Regions from separate parts of the Paenibacillus sp. JMULE4 genome, predicted to be linked through region 2. Evidence: predicted binding sites of a transcription regulator. Region 2 holds the regulator's gene; the other holds the start of a gene.

Region 1 (7,442 bases), on a different contig from region 2:
GCCAAGACGGTGTTCCACTACGCTTCATCATGCCGGATTGGGAGAGCAGCAGAGAGAAGTCAAAACGATCCCACAAACTTTTTAGGACGGGGGCTCCCGCGCATTCACTATGATTGAGCTCAGTAAATCTCAGTTTTTGTAACGCTGACATTGGCAAACCACCTATAATCTAGAAGATATACCCTGCAAATAGAGGTATCCTTCGCGATTATGGGGGTGTTTCCAAAATGTCAAGTGGTTTTTCGTCCTAATTTCGAGAAATTAGTGACATTTGTGCAGCAAAAACCACCGTTTACCAGTTAATGACACGAACTGCATAGATCATATGTGTAAACTCTATTGAAAAAGCCATAAAAGAGCTGGGTGCCGAGGGGAAAGTAAATTTGAGCGGCAAGACGGTTACCGTGGATTACGATGAGAGCAAGTTAACTATTGAGACCATTAAGGAAGCCATTGAAGATCAAGGCTACGAGGTAGTTTAATCCGCGACCGTATCGATTTTAGATTAAGACGGCTCAATCAAGAAGGGACAAGAACAGCAGCCGGCAAAAAGTATACCATTTTTTCAACGACCATACATCCACATGGAGCCGATCGGGACGATCGGCTCCTTTTGGTTTAACCGGGAGTTCCGATCCCACAAAACCATCTGGGAGGCGAAGTGCGTCCATTCGAAGAACCTGTGTGCTTCATGCGGTAGACAGATAACGCATCATAATTCATAATCGTAAAAAATACTATTTACACATAGGTGTTGTTGATATACAATATATTTAATTGTAATAATTACGTATAAAAGGAGCCTGAGTATGCTTGAAAGAAAAAACAAAATTCCCGTTACGGTATTGAGCGGCTATCTGGGCGCAGGTAAGACTACGATATTGAATCACGTATTGAATAACCGCCAAGGGCTGAAGGTCGCGGTCATCGTGAACGACCTGAGCGAAGTGAATGTCGATGCGGAGCTGATTAAGGACGGGGGCGGTCTTTCACGTACGGAAGAGAAGCTCGTGGAAATGTCGAACGGCTGTATATGCTGTACGCTGCGTGAGGATTTGCTTAAGGAAGTGGAGCGCTTGGCGCGGGACGGTCGTTTCGATTACATTCTCATCGAATCGACGGGCGTCGGCGAACCGGTACCTGTGGCGCAAACCTTCACTTACATCGATGAGGAGCACGGCATTGACTTGTCGAAAATTTGCCGTCTCGATACGATGGTCACGGTGGTTGATGCTTACCGGTTCTGGCACGATTTCTCTTCCGGCGAAACGCTGCTCGACCGCCGGCAGGCGGTAGGTGAAGACGATACGCGTGACGTGGTCGATTTATTGATCAGTCAAATCGAATTTTGCGATGTGCTGATCTTGAACAAATGCGGCATGGTGGAGCCCGAGGAGCTGAATGAGCTTGAACAGGTACTGCGCAAGCTGCAGCCGCGCGCCAAGCTGATCCGGACGGATTACGGCCAAGTGGACCCGCATGACATTTTGAACACCGGCTTGTTTGATTTTGATGCGGCCAGCACCTCAGCCGGATGGATTCATGAGCTGGAAAAGGAGGAGCATACACCGGAAACGGATGAGTACGGCATATCGTCGTTCGTCTATGAGCGCCGCAGGCCGTTTCATCCGCAGAGACTGACCGAGTGGATGGCCGATTGGCCCGGGGAAATCGTTCGCGCAAAGGGGACGATCTGGCTGGCAAGCCGTAATGAGCTCGCACAAAGCCTGAGTCAGGCAGGCCCGTCCATCCAATTCGGGCCGGCAGGATACTGGGTCGCTTCCCTGCCCGAAACGGAGCGTCAAGCGGTGCTTGCCGAGGAGCCTGAGCTTTTGAAGCATTGGGATGCCGAGTATGGTGACCGGATAAACCGGGTGGTCTTTATCGGTATCGGCATGGATCAAGAGCGCTTTGCTTCCGAGCTGGATGCCTGCCTGCTGACGCCGGAAGAGATGAAATCCGATTGGAAAAAGCTGAAGGATGAGCTGCCGAACGCTTCCTCCGAGCAGTTGGAAGCGGCATTTGCCCAGCAGTGATATCTGAAAATCAAACAAAAAGGAGCTGTCCATATGCGAGTTATCGTAACCTTGGCGTGTACCGAATGCGGGGACCGCAATTATACGACCACCAAAAATAAGAAAACCCACCCTGACCGGCTGGAGCTGAAAAAATATTGCCCGCGTCTGAACAAAGTGACGCTTCATCGGGAAACGAGATAACAAACACCAGAAAGGGGCGCTGCCAATTAGAACAATCGTTGGCTGTGCTCCTTTTTTTCGTATTTTTGGGTAAATATACTGCAACCTGCATCTCCCTGGATACGTCTAATGAACAAGAAAGGCAATCCGGGATGATAGGGGACTGGGTATGAAGAGTAAACAAATGCTTGCTTGGATAACCTTGCTGGGCTTACTGATTCCCGCATCAGCACAAGCGGACGCTCCGGCGTCTTCAGCAGCCGTTCATTTGAATGGGAAAAACTTGAAGCTGCAGCATGCGCCGATCGAAGAAAAGGCCGGCTTTCTCATTCCTCTGCGTGAAGTGCTGGAGGCGTCCGGATGGAAGATCACCTGGTACGATGAGGATCAGACTATTACGGCAGAGAAGCAAACCGGAAACCAAAATCATTCGTTGAAGGTCAGTATCGGTTATAGCCGCGGGGCCTTTAATGGAAATATGCTCGATCTGCCCGTCCCTCCGAGGTTGGTGGACGGAACCGCTTACCTTCCGGCAACCGCCCTGCAGCATTTGGATATGAAGCTGGATTGGGATGAAGCCAAGCGCGTCCTGATCATTGAAGAGGCTCCGGAAGCGCGAACATTCGTATATTTGAACGGAAGCCGGTATGAGGGTGAATTGTTCGGAGGTGTGCCGAACGGTCGGGGAAAGCTGTACAGCGCGGAAGGTCGTTTGATTTATGAAGGGGAAATGGCAAACGGGCTCGCTCACGGCTCAGGAAAGCTGTACAACAAAGACGGAACACTACAATACAGCGGCAGCTTTAAACATGACCAGTTTCATGGATGGGGTAAGGCGTACAGAGCTGACGGTACGCTGGAGTACGCGGGAATGTTTTCTTACGGAGAACGAACACCGGGGGGCTTTTCCTATCTAAGCAACGGAATAAAATGGGTTCCGGACCGGGAGGCGCCAGCCTTATCACAGCGGAAAACCGTTATTTATCCGAACGGAGTCATGTTTACCGGCACCTTCTCGGGAGGCCGGGCAGAGGGGGAAGGCAAGCTGGCGTCCCTGTTCGGGGAGGTCATTGCAGAAGGAATATGGAAGGAAGGGCGATTGGAGACGGAAAGCGGTTCGTCGACGAGATTGGCATCCGTATCGGACAGCGTTTATTACAGCCTGACCACGCATTCTACCAAACTGCGGCGTTATGTAAGCGAAGCCCATGGGTTTGACGTGCAGCTTCCGGACGTTTGGCTCGGCAAGCCGCTTGAGATAAAGGAAGGTCCGGATGAAGTCTCGTTTTTTTATATTTCGCCATCCCAGCCTGATCGGAAGGCACTTCTGTTTACCATCAAGCAGTATACGGAGAAGGAATGGCCGGGGACAGGGACGGCTGTCCGTTTGCGGGAGCATAACGGTTGGGTTTACGGGTATGCGATAGAGAGTGGAGGGGCGGATTTGCCTGCAGAGGAAGCAGCCGATGCTGCAGCGATGCGAGAAAGCTCCGGACAATTACTCGAAGGCTTCCGGCTGATCCGTCCGGATGTTAGCGTAAGCGCAGAGGATCTTAAACGGCCGGATAAAGAGCTGTGGGAGAAGTTTGCGCATATCGAAAAGTGGACTCTGCAAACGGCCGGGATTTATCCTGAAGGTGTATGGTTGAACGAATGCGATAAGCAGCTGGTCACAAGCAGGCTTCAGGAAGTGTATGATCCCGCAATGGCTGAACGGATGTTTGCCAACCAGAACAGACCGGTAGACGGAGGCTATGAACCCATTCCGATCGGCTATGTATCCATCGCCATGATCGAAGATGACTTGAGAGTGAAGCGGGAACAGGATTCAGCCGAAAATCGGCTTCGCATGACGATAGCCGGCGATGATGTCGAGGTCATGTACACACTGGATTCAGCCACCCTCAAAATTGTGGATTATCAAGTAATCAGGTCCAACTATTAAGCGAGTGGGAAAAACCTTTTGGATCATCGCCCAGGCCTGTCCCGGTTCTCCGATATAGTGGTTGAGCGTGCTTGGGCGGGCTGTCAAATCCTCGCAAAGCTGAACTTGTATAGCATCTGCCGTACGGATGAATACTTACCTTAAGATGTCTGTATATTCTGAGGGAGGTATTATGAAAAAGCTTTATCTTTTGGCATCGATCTTACTGCTGTTCTTTGCAATCCATCCTGTTCAAGCCAAGAGCGTTGTACCCTATGAAGAACAATGGCAGAGTACGGATGATACCGGCAGGTATGAGGCCAACAGGTATAGATCGGGCAGAGGCTCTTATACGGGCGGAAGAACCGGGGGAATTGCGCCCGGCACGGGAACCGCTCCAAGGACGCCCGGCGATTATGCAAGAAACAACCCCAGAACCGCCGTTCCCCCCGGAGGAGGCGCAGCGGCCCCCAGACCAGGAACCGGCTTGGGCGGATGGTTCGGCGGATTGGCTGCCGGCGCCATCCTGGGCAGTATTTTGAATCCGTTCGGCTTCTTTGGCTGGGGGTACGGGTTCGGTACGCCGTACGGCATATTCTCGATTCTCGGGCTGCTGTTTTGGGGAGCGATTTTGGTTTTTGCGTACCGCTGGTTTAAGCGGGCGATGAGAAACAGTTAGCCCATCCATGGCGTCACGCAATCAAGGCGAAGCAGCGTTCCGGTTAAATCATCTAGTCGAATGTAAAGGATAATTGGACAGGCTCGGACGATGTTGGATCAAGGTCCGCCGGTCCGCCGTTTTCTTGAAGGAACGGCCGGTAAGCGGGCACGCGATATTTTTGCAGCAGCGCATGAAGCCGGTCCATGATTTCAGTTCTGTACTGCTTTGGAGCGTATGGAGAGCGGCTGTACAGCTTCGCAAAGGGTTCCAGCATTTGGGGATAATGCTCGCGCAGCGTACCGAAAAACCATGACTTCACGGCATTCGTGTTCAGCCGGAGCACCGATCCCATAATAAAATGAGCACCCGCCTCGGACGAATGCTTAACGACTTGTTCCATTGAACCCGGGCCATCCGTCAAGAAGGGAAGGATTGGCGCCATAAAAATGCCGGCTTCCACACCTTCCCCGGTTAAGCGCTCTAAAGCTTCCAGCCTTCGCTGCGGCGAGGGAGTCATGGGTTCAAAATGACGCCACACTTCCTTATCCAATGTGTTCAGACTGATGTTGACGGAGCTGCCGGTAAGCTTCTTGAGGATATCCAGATCGCGCAAAATCAACGGGGAACGGGTCGTAATGCTGACTGGAATCCGGTAAGCCGCAAGCACTTCCAGACATTGGCGGGTGAGCAGCATACGGCTTTCGAGCGGTTGGTAAGGATCCGTTGCCGTGCCGATGGCCACTTTGCCCAGCTTTCCCCGTCCGTTTTTTGAGCGGAGCATGCGTACAACCTGAGCTTCGAGAGCCTCGCGGGCATTGTTTTTATATAAAATATGATGCTGAAACGTATCATCCGCATCCATGCCCAGAAACGAATGAGTGGAGCGGGCATAACAGAAGCTGCAGCCGTGCTGGCAGCCGCGGTAAGGATTAATAGACCAGTCAAACGGCATGGATGGGGCTTTAACCGGATTCAGCACCTGCTTGGCATGAAGCGGTTCAAAGGTTGTTGGCAAAGCCACTTTAACATCCATCCTTTCACCTGAAATAGGAATATATGTTCTATAAACGAATTATAAAACGGAACATTTGTTCTGTCAAACTTACTGACGAAAGAAAGGAGCCATAACAAGATGGCGAGAAGAAGAGGGAGAAGGCCTCTTGTACCGGGGGCTGGACATGGATTGGATATGCTTAAGGCGGAAGTGATGCAGCGTGCAGGATATTCGGTGAGCCGGGACCGCCCCGATCTGGTGAAATACGAGGTGGCCCGTTCGTTAGGCGTTCCCTTGCAGACCGCGAATAACGGAAACCTATCCACCGAGGAGGCAGGCAAAATCGGAGGCCAGATCGGCGGACGTATGGTACGGGAAATGATCCGCATGGCCCAGGAGCAGTTGACGAAACGGTAACCGGGCCTTCAGAGCGCCTTCTGACGAGCAGAACGTCAGAAGGCGCAAGCAATGAAATGATGGGCCTTCCGGTTGACGGCCTATCTTTATTTTTTTTTTTTTACAATATTTGTTGAAAAAGAAATAATGAAATCTTATGATAGGACTATATATACTACAGTCTTGGACAAGGGAGGAGTTTTCCATGTACAAAGTATGGCGCAGACTCCTTCCGAAGCATCATTTTGGTTCCGATATAATTGAAAGTCTGACTCGCATGATTTTTATTCTGGGACTATTTTTTCTGTTTATGATTATATGGATCAATGGTTGCCTGAACCGATTGAATGAAGAAATCATGCAGTTGGAGAAAGTTTCGAGACATGTGCTTATTTTGCAAAAAGCGTTTATCGATCAGGTAACCGCCCGGCAAAGTTATCATTTGACCGGAGACGCAGCGTTTTTGCAGTCTTTTGAGAGTTCATCATCGGACTACATACAATCGGTGAGGGAATTGCAAAACGCTGTCACCGCTTATCCTGAATTTCTCGAACCTATCCGGAAATTAGTAGAAGCGGGCATGCATTGGCAGGACAAATACGGATCACTGGAAGCCTTGAAAAATGGCAAAACATTGACGACCGGGGAGCTGCTCGAAGGAAAAACGATCGCCGATGATTTTCGCAACAGGTCCATGGAAATTTCCCGTATGCTTCACGCCAAGCAATCGGAAGTATCCAAAGCTTACACATCCGGGATTACAAAAATGTTGTATACGTCCATTGCCGTCTGTGCGCTGGTGATAGGCCTGGTCGTAACCGATGTGGTTCAGAAGCTGCGGCGGATTATCCGGCCGATCAAAGAGTTAAGCTCCGCTGTCGAAGGATATGCCCGGCAAAAGTTTGATGTGCCTGTGCCGTCCCTGAAAAAAAATGATGAGCTTGGCAAGCTTTTCGATCATATCGAACATATGCGGCTGATGCTGAAGGAGCATTTTGAACAGAGCCGGCGGCAGGTGTATCTGGACGGTTTAACCGGCATCGGGAACCGGCGTTACTTTGATGAATCTCTTGATTTGGCATTCGAACGGGCAACATCGGAGGGAGAGGCGTTCAGCCTGATCCTGATGGATATCGACCGGTTCAAATGGTTTAATGATACCTATGGTCATGCGGAAGGCGACAGGCTGTTGAGGCACGTTACCGGTATCGTGCAAAGAATGTTGCCGGATCATATGGTGTTCGCCAGATACGGAGGGGAAGAATTTGC
Region 2 (7,442 bases):
AACACACTCTCCGGTTCGATCATACGTCGAACCGACAACGCGTAGCCTTCCTCACTTCGCAGCTTTTCCCGCGTCTGCTGCTTGTAACGATGGTACTTGAGACTCACTCGGATTTCCCGGTTCCCTTTGGCTTTCGTGCAGGCGTCTTTCAAAAGACAGCCTGTACACTCCCGACTCCGGAATAGTGCTCCAGCTTGACGTACTTCTCCTCGACAAGAAAACCCAAAATGGCTGTAAAAACCGTTTCGAGAACATCTTTCATCCGCTCGGAGCGGAAGCGGTTAATGGTGCGGAAATCCGGCCGCTGTCTGGCCGCAAGCCACATGAACATGATATTTTCGCGGACGGCTTTGCGATCTGACGAGAGGAATAGATTCGCTGGGTGTAGGCGTACACGATGAGTTTCGTAAGCATTTTCGGATGGCAGCTATCCCGCCCCCAACCCGGGTAAGCAGCCGCAAAGATGTTGTCGTCTAACCGATTAACCGCATCATTGACAATGCGGACCAGATGCCCCGCGGGAATATCTTCTTCTAAATCCATTTGAATGGTTGCTCGTCACTTCCATTTTACCAAGGTTTGGCTTCTTTTTGTTTTACAAAATTGAAAAGGGGGTATCCCCGTCACCTCAGTGACCTCCATCCGATTCAAGATTCCGAACAATATGGTCAATAAGCGGCATCGAGTTTAAAGACTATGAATGGCCGGAACCAGTACTTCCTAAATTCAGAGAGCATTAAAACGAATTAACCGACTTCAATCAAGTCGGTTACTTTTTCATATATTGAACTTTTTACTAGCCAGTTGCTCTAAGACTGAGTCAAACCGTACGGGGGACGGTTTATATCCAAATGCTATTGGGTGGAATGACTCATTGTATGGGGTATCAGGCCAAACGATTTCTAAAGAGAAAATAGGGGAACAATTAGGTGTGATCACAAGCATTAATCTTCCCATGCCAATAAAATCAGGTGAATCGAATAGCTTAATTATACAGGAAAAAAGGTACAGCCTTCTCATTTATTTTAGGGACTGTACCTTTTTTTATTCCAAAGGGACTTTTTCAGTGGCCTCCCCTAACAGAGGGGTTTTCTTTTACCGACAATATGATGAAGTATTAGGACCAATTTACAACGAATCGATGACCGATTGAATCTCACGCAAGCTTTTGATTTCGTGCGACGGTACGATGTCATCCGTACGCTTTAGACCGTGGCGGTTGATCCACATATTGCGCATACCGACGGTATTGGAGCCGAGAATATCCGTCGTCAGCTTATCCCCGATCATCACACCTTCATCCGCTTGAATCCCTAACAAACCCATTGCATGTTCAAAGATCGCAGCCGCCGGCTTCCCTTGACCGAAATCTCCGGAGATGACGATATGATCAAAATACGGAGCAAGCTCAGGAACGCCTGCCAGCTTTTCCTGTTGCAAATCGGGCGAACCGTTCGTCAAAAGGAGCAGCTGGTACTGGCCCTTCAGCTGGTCCAACACCTCGAATGTTTCCTCATAGACGATGGGGCGATTTCTTCGTTCTACGGGAAACAGCTCTCCAAGTTTATAGCCAAGCTCCTTGTCTTCAATGCCTACCGCTTTCAACCCGCGTGTCCAAGACTCGGTACGGTATTGGGGAGCCAGCGCTTGAAGCTTGCGAAATTCTTCTTGTTTCCCTTGGGTAAAATGCGCCCAGAGTCCTTCAAACGGGTTAATTCCGATCATTTTTGTGAACGGGAACGTCTCGTACGATTCATATAAAGCGCGGGCTTCACGTCGTACGGCTTCCTCCAACTGATCCGGATCCACTTGATAATGTTTAGCCGCTTCAGCACAGGTTGCTTGAAAAGCTTCTTTCACACTGCGGTCGTCCCACAGCAGCGTATCATCCAAATCAAAAAGTACTGCTTTGATCGCCATAAAAAGTGTTCCTCTTTCCAGATGTTAATCTTGTATTAACGTCACGTTGTATTTTTCAGCATACTCCTGAAGCTTGATTCTAGCGGAATCGATCGGAAACATATGATAGATCTTGGTGAAAACCCACCGTTTTCCTTTTGCCTTAAAGTTAATGACTATCGCGTCTTTGCTTATGGTAATATCCTTGATTTGGTCCGCGTCATAAAAACGGTCCCCTCCAAATCGGCGGGAAGATAAGGTTTTTTTATCGATTTTCAAAAAAGGGCGCCGAATCCAATAAATCAGTAACGCCAGAAATATATAGCTTGCTCCTGTAATCCAATACAGCTGTTCTTGCCCGGGTTGATTCCGAAACACGATAAAGCAAAAAACACCGGTAGCCACGAGCAGCATCGGCAAAAACCAGCTCCGGCCTTTGAATATGACCGAACCGTCGGCATTTACTCCCGATATCTCACCTTTTCCGCTCTTCCTCCGCTGCATATTAGAAATTTTCGTATTTTTACGAACCATACGTTCCCACTTACGTGACATGATGAGTGCCCCTTATATCGTCATTTACACCTTGCGCGAAAATTTATCAATAAATCGGGTTGGATATTCGTATTCCAGAGCGCTTACATCATCCAGACGCTGCCACAAGGAGTCGTCCAGCTTCCAATCCACCGCTCCCATGTTTTCCTCGAATTGTTCCAATGTCCTCGCGCCAAAAATAGGAGAAGTGATGCCCGGTTTATGAATCAACCAGTTCAATGCCACCTGAGCCGGGGTCTTGTCCGTCTCATGGGCAACCGAAATCAATTCATCCAGAATGCGGAAGTTTTTCTCCGTATTGCGAATTTCCCAACGGCTTTCTCCCGTTTTAGACGCCAAACGCCCTTCCGTCGGTTCCTGTCCACGAACATATCTTCCTGTCAAGAAGCCGCCGCCAAGAGGAGCCCAAGGGATCACACCAACGTTTTCCTCCAAACAAAGAGGCAGAACCTCACGATCCATCGTACGGCATACTAAACTGTACTGCGGTTGAATGGAGATAAAACGGGCATAACGATTAAAGTCACTGATGCTTAATGATTTCATCAGCTGATAGGCCAAAAAGTTGGAGCAGCCGATATACCGTACTTTGCCTGAAGTAACCAGATCATCCAAAGTTCTCAATGTTTCTTCTATGGGCGTAATTTGATCCCATACATGCATTTGATATAAATCGATATAATCAGTGCCTAATCGACGAAGACTGGCTTCCACACCGTCGAGAATATGTTTTCGGGATAAACCGACGTGATTGACATTATTACCTGTAGGAAAGCGTACCTTGGTCGCCAAGATCACATCGGAACGACGCTCCCGAATCGCTTTTCCCACGATCTCTTCGGAAACACCGGAGACATACACATCCGCCGTATCAATAAAGTTTCCTCCGCGATCCAAAAAACGATGAACCATTTCAATCGAGTCTTGTTCGTTTGTCGTATTTCCGAATGTCATTGTTCCTAAACAAAGCTCGGAAACGGCAATTCCGCTTTTGCCCAAAACACGATAATTCATCCCTTAACCCCCCTTCTTACTTCTTCTCTTCCTGATCAACAAACTTGATGTTATCCAGTTGACCACGCAAGGAGGTTTTAAAAGAATCGATATACTTCCTTCTTAATCCATTGCGTTCATCCAGTTCGGCATCGGTTAGCCCTTCCGATTTCGCTTTGCGGGCCAATTCGTTAATTCGCCGCACCAATGCATCATGATTCGATTCACTCATGCCGATCCTCCCGGTAATGTCATTTCAAATTATACTTTGACATTACCGAATCTGATTGTCAAGAGAAGCAATACGGCACATGCGCAGCGATTAGGGAAGCAACAATTTTTGTCCTACTTGCAAATGGGAATTCTTAAGATGGTTGATCCCTTTGATCTGATGTATATATTCCCTTATATCCTGTCCTTGGTCCGCATACTGAGAGGCAATGCTCCAAAGCGTGTCCCCCGATTCAACCTCCACGTAAGAATACATCTGAGGCTGCGAGGATGCCGCATGAACATCTTGGTCAAAAAAGAAGCTGAACATCGTAGAGATAAAGAACACTGCACAAAAAAGGAAGGCACCCAAAACGGTAGCACGAACATATGTTCCCTTATTATTATTATCATTATGCTTGGTTAGCATTACCTGGCGGGAATGATACTTATGTATAAGCCGAGAATTTTGAATCATCATGATCGACCTCCAAACATTTGTTCTGTTTTTAATCTATCAGGAACATTTGTTTGTGTCAACCGTTTATTCGAACTTATGTTTGTACGAACTCCGGTTCTATGTTATACTTCTAAGTAATGATTACCAAAAATGGAGTGATGATCTTGAGCAAAATTTCCAATCGGCAGCAGGCGATTCTAGACTTTATCAAGAATGAGGTCAGAGAAAAAGGCTATCCCCCTTCAGTAAGAGAGATCGGAGAGGCTGTGGGACTGGCATCCAGTTCCACAGTTCACGGGCACTTGGAACGTTTGGAAAAGAAAGGAATGATTCGCAGAGACCCGACGAAGCCGAGAGCTATTGAAATATTGGACGGAAGCTCGGCGGACGGCGCATTCTCCGTATCGGTTGCCAGAGTGCCTTTGATCGGGCGCGTTACCGCCGGCGTACCTATTACCGCGACGGAGAACATCGAGGATTACTTCCCGCTGCCCAGCCATTATGTAAAAAATGATAACGTCTTTATGCTAAGCGTAATCGGAGAAAGTATGATCGAGGCCGGTATTCATAACGGGGATTATGTTATCGTACGCCAGCAGCAAACCGCCAATAACGGAGATATTGTCGTTGCCATGACCGAAGACGATGAAGCGACAGTGAAAACCTTTTATAAGGAAAAGGATCATATTCGACTGCAGCCTGAGAACCCGACGATGGAGCCGCTGAGACTCAAGAACGTCACGATCTTGGGCAAAGTCATTGGTGTATTCAGAAATATTCAATAATTTTTTCCCTTTCACCGCCGATTCCGCCGGTTGAAAGGGATTTTTTATATCAACGCATTTATGGCGAGTCTTTGGAAAGCGAAGAAGGATTTTACCGCTGAAATCCACTTTTTATGAGCCCAGTGCACCGCAGGAAATCTTGTTGAGCGTTTGCAAGCATATGATCTGCGTAAAATAAGCCTGTTCCGGCGTTATGCGGATAAGCGGCTTGTTTAGGCTTGTTTATATATGATCCTCAATTAGAAAAACCAAAAATCTACGTCGTCACCATAGCTCCACCGTTGACATGGACAACCTCACCGGTCACATAGCTGGAATCATCTGATGCCAGAAACACGTAAGCCGGAGCCAGCTCGAACGGCTGCCCTGCACGCTTCATCGGAGTATCCAGGCCGAAGCGCGATACTTCATACGCCGAATAGCTGGAGACGATCAGCGGAGTCCAGATTGGCCCCGGAGCGACGGCATTGACCCGAATTCCCCGTTTCACCAAGGATAGAGCCAGCGAACGCGTGAACGAGACGACGGCTCCTTTTGTGGAAGAATAATCGATCAGCTCGGGTGCACCTCTATATGCGGTGATCGAGGCCGTATTCACAATCGCGCTTCCCGGCTTCAGATAGGGAAGCGCGGCTTTCGTCATATAGAACATCGGGTAAATGTTCGTGCTGTACGTATTGTGCAGCTGTTCGGCGGAAATGTCGGACACGCTTTCCTGCGGAAACTGAACGGCCTGATTCAAAATCAAGATATCGATTTTTCCAAAGGTGCGGAGCGTTTGATATACCGCTTCCCGGCACACCGTTTCCATCCTCAGGTCGCCGGGTATGAGCAAGCATGCTCTGCCGAGCTGCTCGATGCGCTGTTTTGTTTCGTATGCGTCCCGATGCTCATATAAATACGGGATGGCTATATCGGCTCCTTCCTTGGCAAAGGCGACGGCGACCGCCCGACCGATGCCGCTGTCACCGCCGGTAACGATTGCAACCTTGCCGCGCAGCTTGCCGCTGCCGACGTAGTGCGGGTTTTCAAAAATCGGACGGGGCGTCATTTTGTACTCCAGTCCGGGCTGCACGGGCTGATGTTGAGGCGGGAATGCAACCGGCTCCTCGATACATTTCGTTTCTTTTCCAAAATAGGGATAAACGGGTATCATATTGACCTCCTGAACTTCTTATTCAGATGGCCTATTGTATTCCAGCAGGATCGTAACTGTGCAGCCTGGCTGGAACTTGCGTCCACTCCGCTAAGGGAAAAAGCGATGGCCGCGCCTATGGAGCCTCATTCTACTTACAGAGGTCAGCCAAAACAACAAATAATGCCCACAAAAAGAAAAATCCCTTAACGCTTAAAGCGCCAAGGGATTCCCCGATTAATACAGCGTCAAATATTGATCCCGCTCCCATTGATGAACCTGAGTGCGGTAAATGTCCCACTCGATCTCTTTCAGCTCTATGAAGTGTGCAAGTGCGTGATCGCCGAGCGCGTCGCAAATGACATCGTCGCGGAGCAGCTCGTCCAACGCCTGCTTCAAATCAAGCGGAAGACTTGGAATGCCTTGCTCTTCCCGCTCTTCTTCACTCATCACATAAATATTGCGGTCCGTTGGAGGCGGCAGTTGCATTTTGTTCCGGATGCCATCGAGACCGGCCTTCAGCATGACCGCCAGAGCCAGGTAAGGATTGGCCGCCGGATCCGGATTCCGCACTTCCACGCGTGTGCTGACGCCGCGGGATGCAGGAATACGAATCATCGGGCTGCGGTTGCTTGCAGACCAAGCCACATAACAAGGCGCCTCATAACCTGGTACAAGCCGCTTGTAGGAGTTGACCGTTGGATTGGTTATTGCGGCAAAAGCGCGGGCATGCCGCAGTATGCCGGCCATGTATTGTCTGGCTGTCTCGCTTAAGCCCAGCTTATCGCTCTCATCATAGAACACATTCTCTTTGCCGTTGAACAATGATTGATGGCAATGCATTCCGGACCCGTTCACTCCGACCAAAGGCTTCGGCATAAACGTGGCGTGCAGACCGTGCTGTCTGGCAATGGTTTTGACGACCAGCTTGAAGGTCTGAATTTGATCCGCGGCTTTAATCGCGTCCGCATATTTAAAATCGATCTCATGCTGACCCGGAGCCACTTCGTGGTGAGATGCTTCAATTTCGAATCCCATTTCTTCCAGCGTAAGTACAATTTCACGACGGCAGTTCTCGCCAAGGTCGGTTGGTGCCAAGTCAAAGTAGCCGCCCTGGTCGTTTAATTCTGTCGTCGGATTGCCCTTCTCGTCGGTTTTGAACAAGAAAAACTCAGGCTCAGGCCCGACGTTCATTGCGGTGAAGCCCATTTCTTCGGCTTCTCTCAATACGGATTTCAGAATACCGCGCGGGTCGCCCGGGAACGGACGGCCATCCGGCAAATACACGTCGCATATTAAGCGGGCAACACGGTCTTCCGCTACCCAAGGGAACACGACCCAAGTATTCAGATCGGGGTATAAGTACATATCCGATTCTTCAATGCGCACATAACCTTCAATCGAG

Evidence for each region. The regulator LexA, encoded in region 2, represses DNA repair genes until DNA is damaged. The targets are predictions, from matches to a motif close to CGAACATATGTTCG.
Region 1: the regulator LexA is predicted to act here: its motif matches at 5,865-5,878, upstream of EXW96_RS15230 (SPL family radical SAM protein).

What each region holds. Positions count from the first base shown of each region.
Region 1 is NZ_SGWF01000014.1:471,583-479,024, reverse strand. It holds gene EXW96_RS27565 (transposase) at 1-151, opposite strand, end outside; gene EXW96_RS15255 (cation transporter) at 321-482, shown strand; gene EXW96_RS15250 (GTP-binding protein) at 810-2,036, shown strand; gene rpmG (50S ribosomal protein L33) at 2,070-2,219, shown strand; gene EXW96_RS15240 (stalk domain-containing protein) at 2,368-4,143, shown strand; gene EXW96_RS15235 (hypothetical protein) at 4,316-4,801, shown strand; gene EXW96_RS15230 (SPL family radical SAM protein) at 4,854-5,804, opposite strand; gene EXW96_RS15225 (alpha/beta-type small acid-soluble spore protein) at 5,916-6,194, shown strand; gene EXW96_RS15220 (sensor domain-containing diguanylate cyclase) at 6,379-7,442, shown strand, end outside.
Region 2 is NZ_SGWF01000010.1:553,442-560,883, forward strand. It holds gene EXW96_RS27265 (transposase) at 1-152, opposite strand, end outside; partial or broken gene EXW96_RS28485 (transposase) at 182-543, opposite strand; gene EXW96_RS04975 (HAD family hydrolase) at 1,129-1,920, opposite strand; gene EXW96_RS04980 (hypothetical protein) at 1,945-2,454, opposite strand; gene EXW96_RS04985 (aldo/keto reductase) at 2,479-3,468, opposite strand; gene EXW96_RS04990 (DUF896 domain-containing protein) at 3,485-3,679, opposite strand; gene yneA (cell division suppressor protein YneA) at 3,770-4,138, opposite strand; gene lexA (transcriptional repressor LexA) at 4,282-4,902, shown strand; gene EXW96_RS05005 (SDR family oxidoreductase) at 5,159-6,058, opposite strand; gene glnA (type I glutamate--ammonia ligase) at 6,275-7,442, opposite strand, start outside.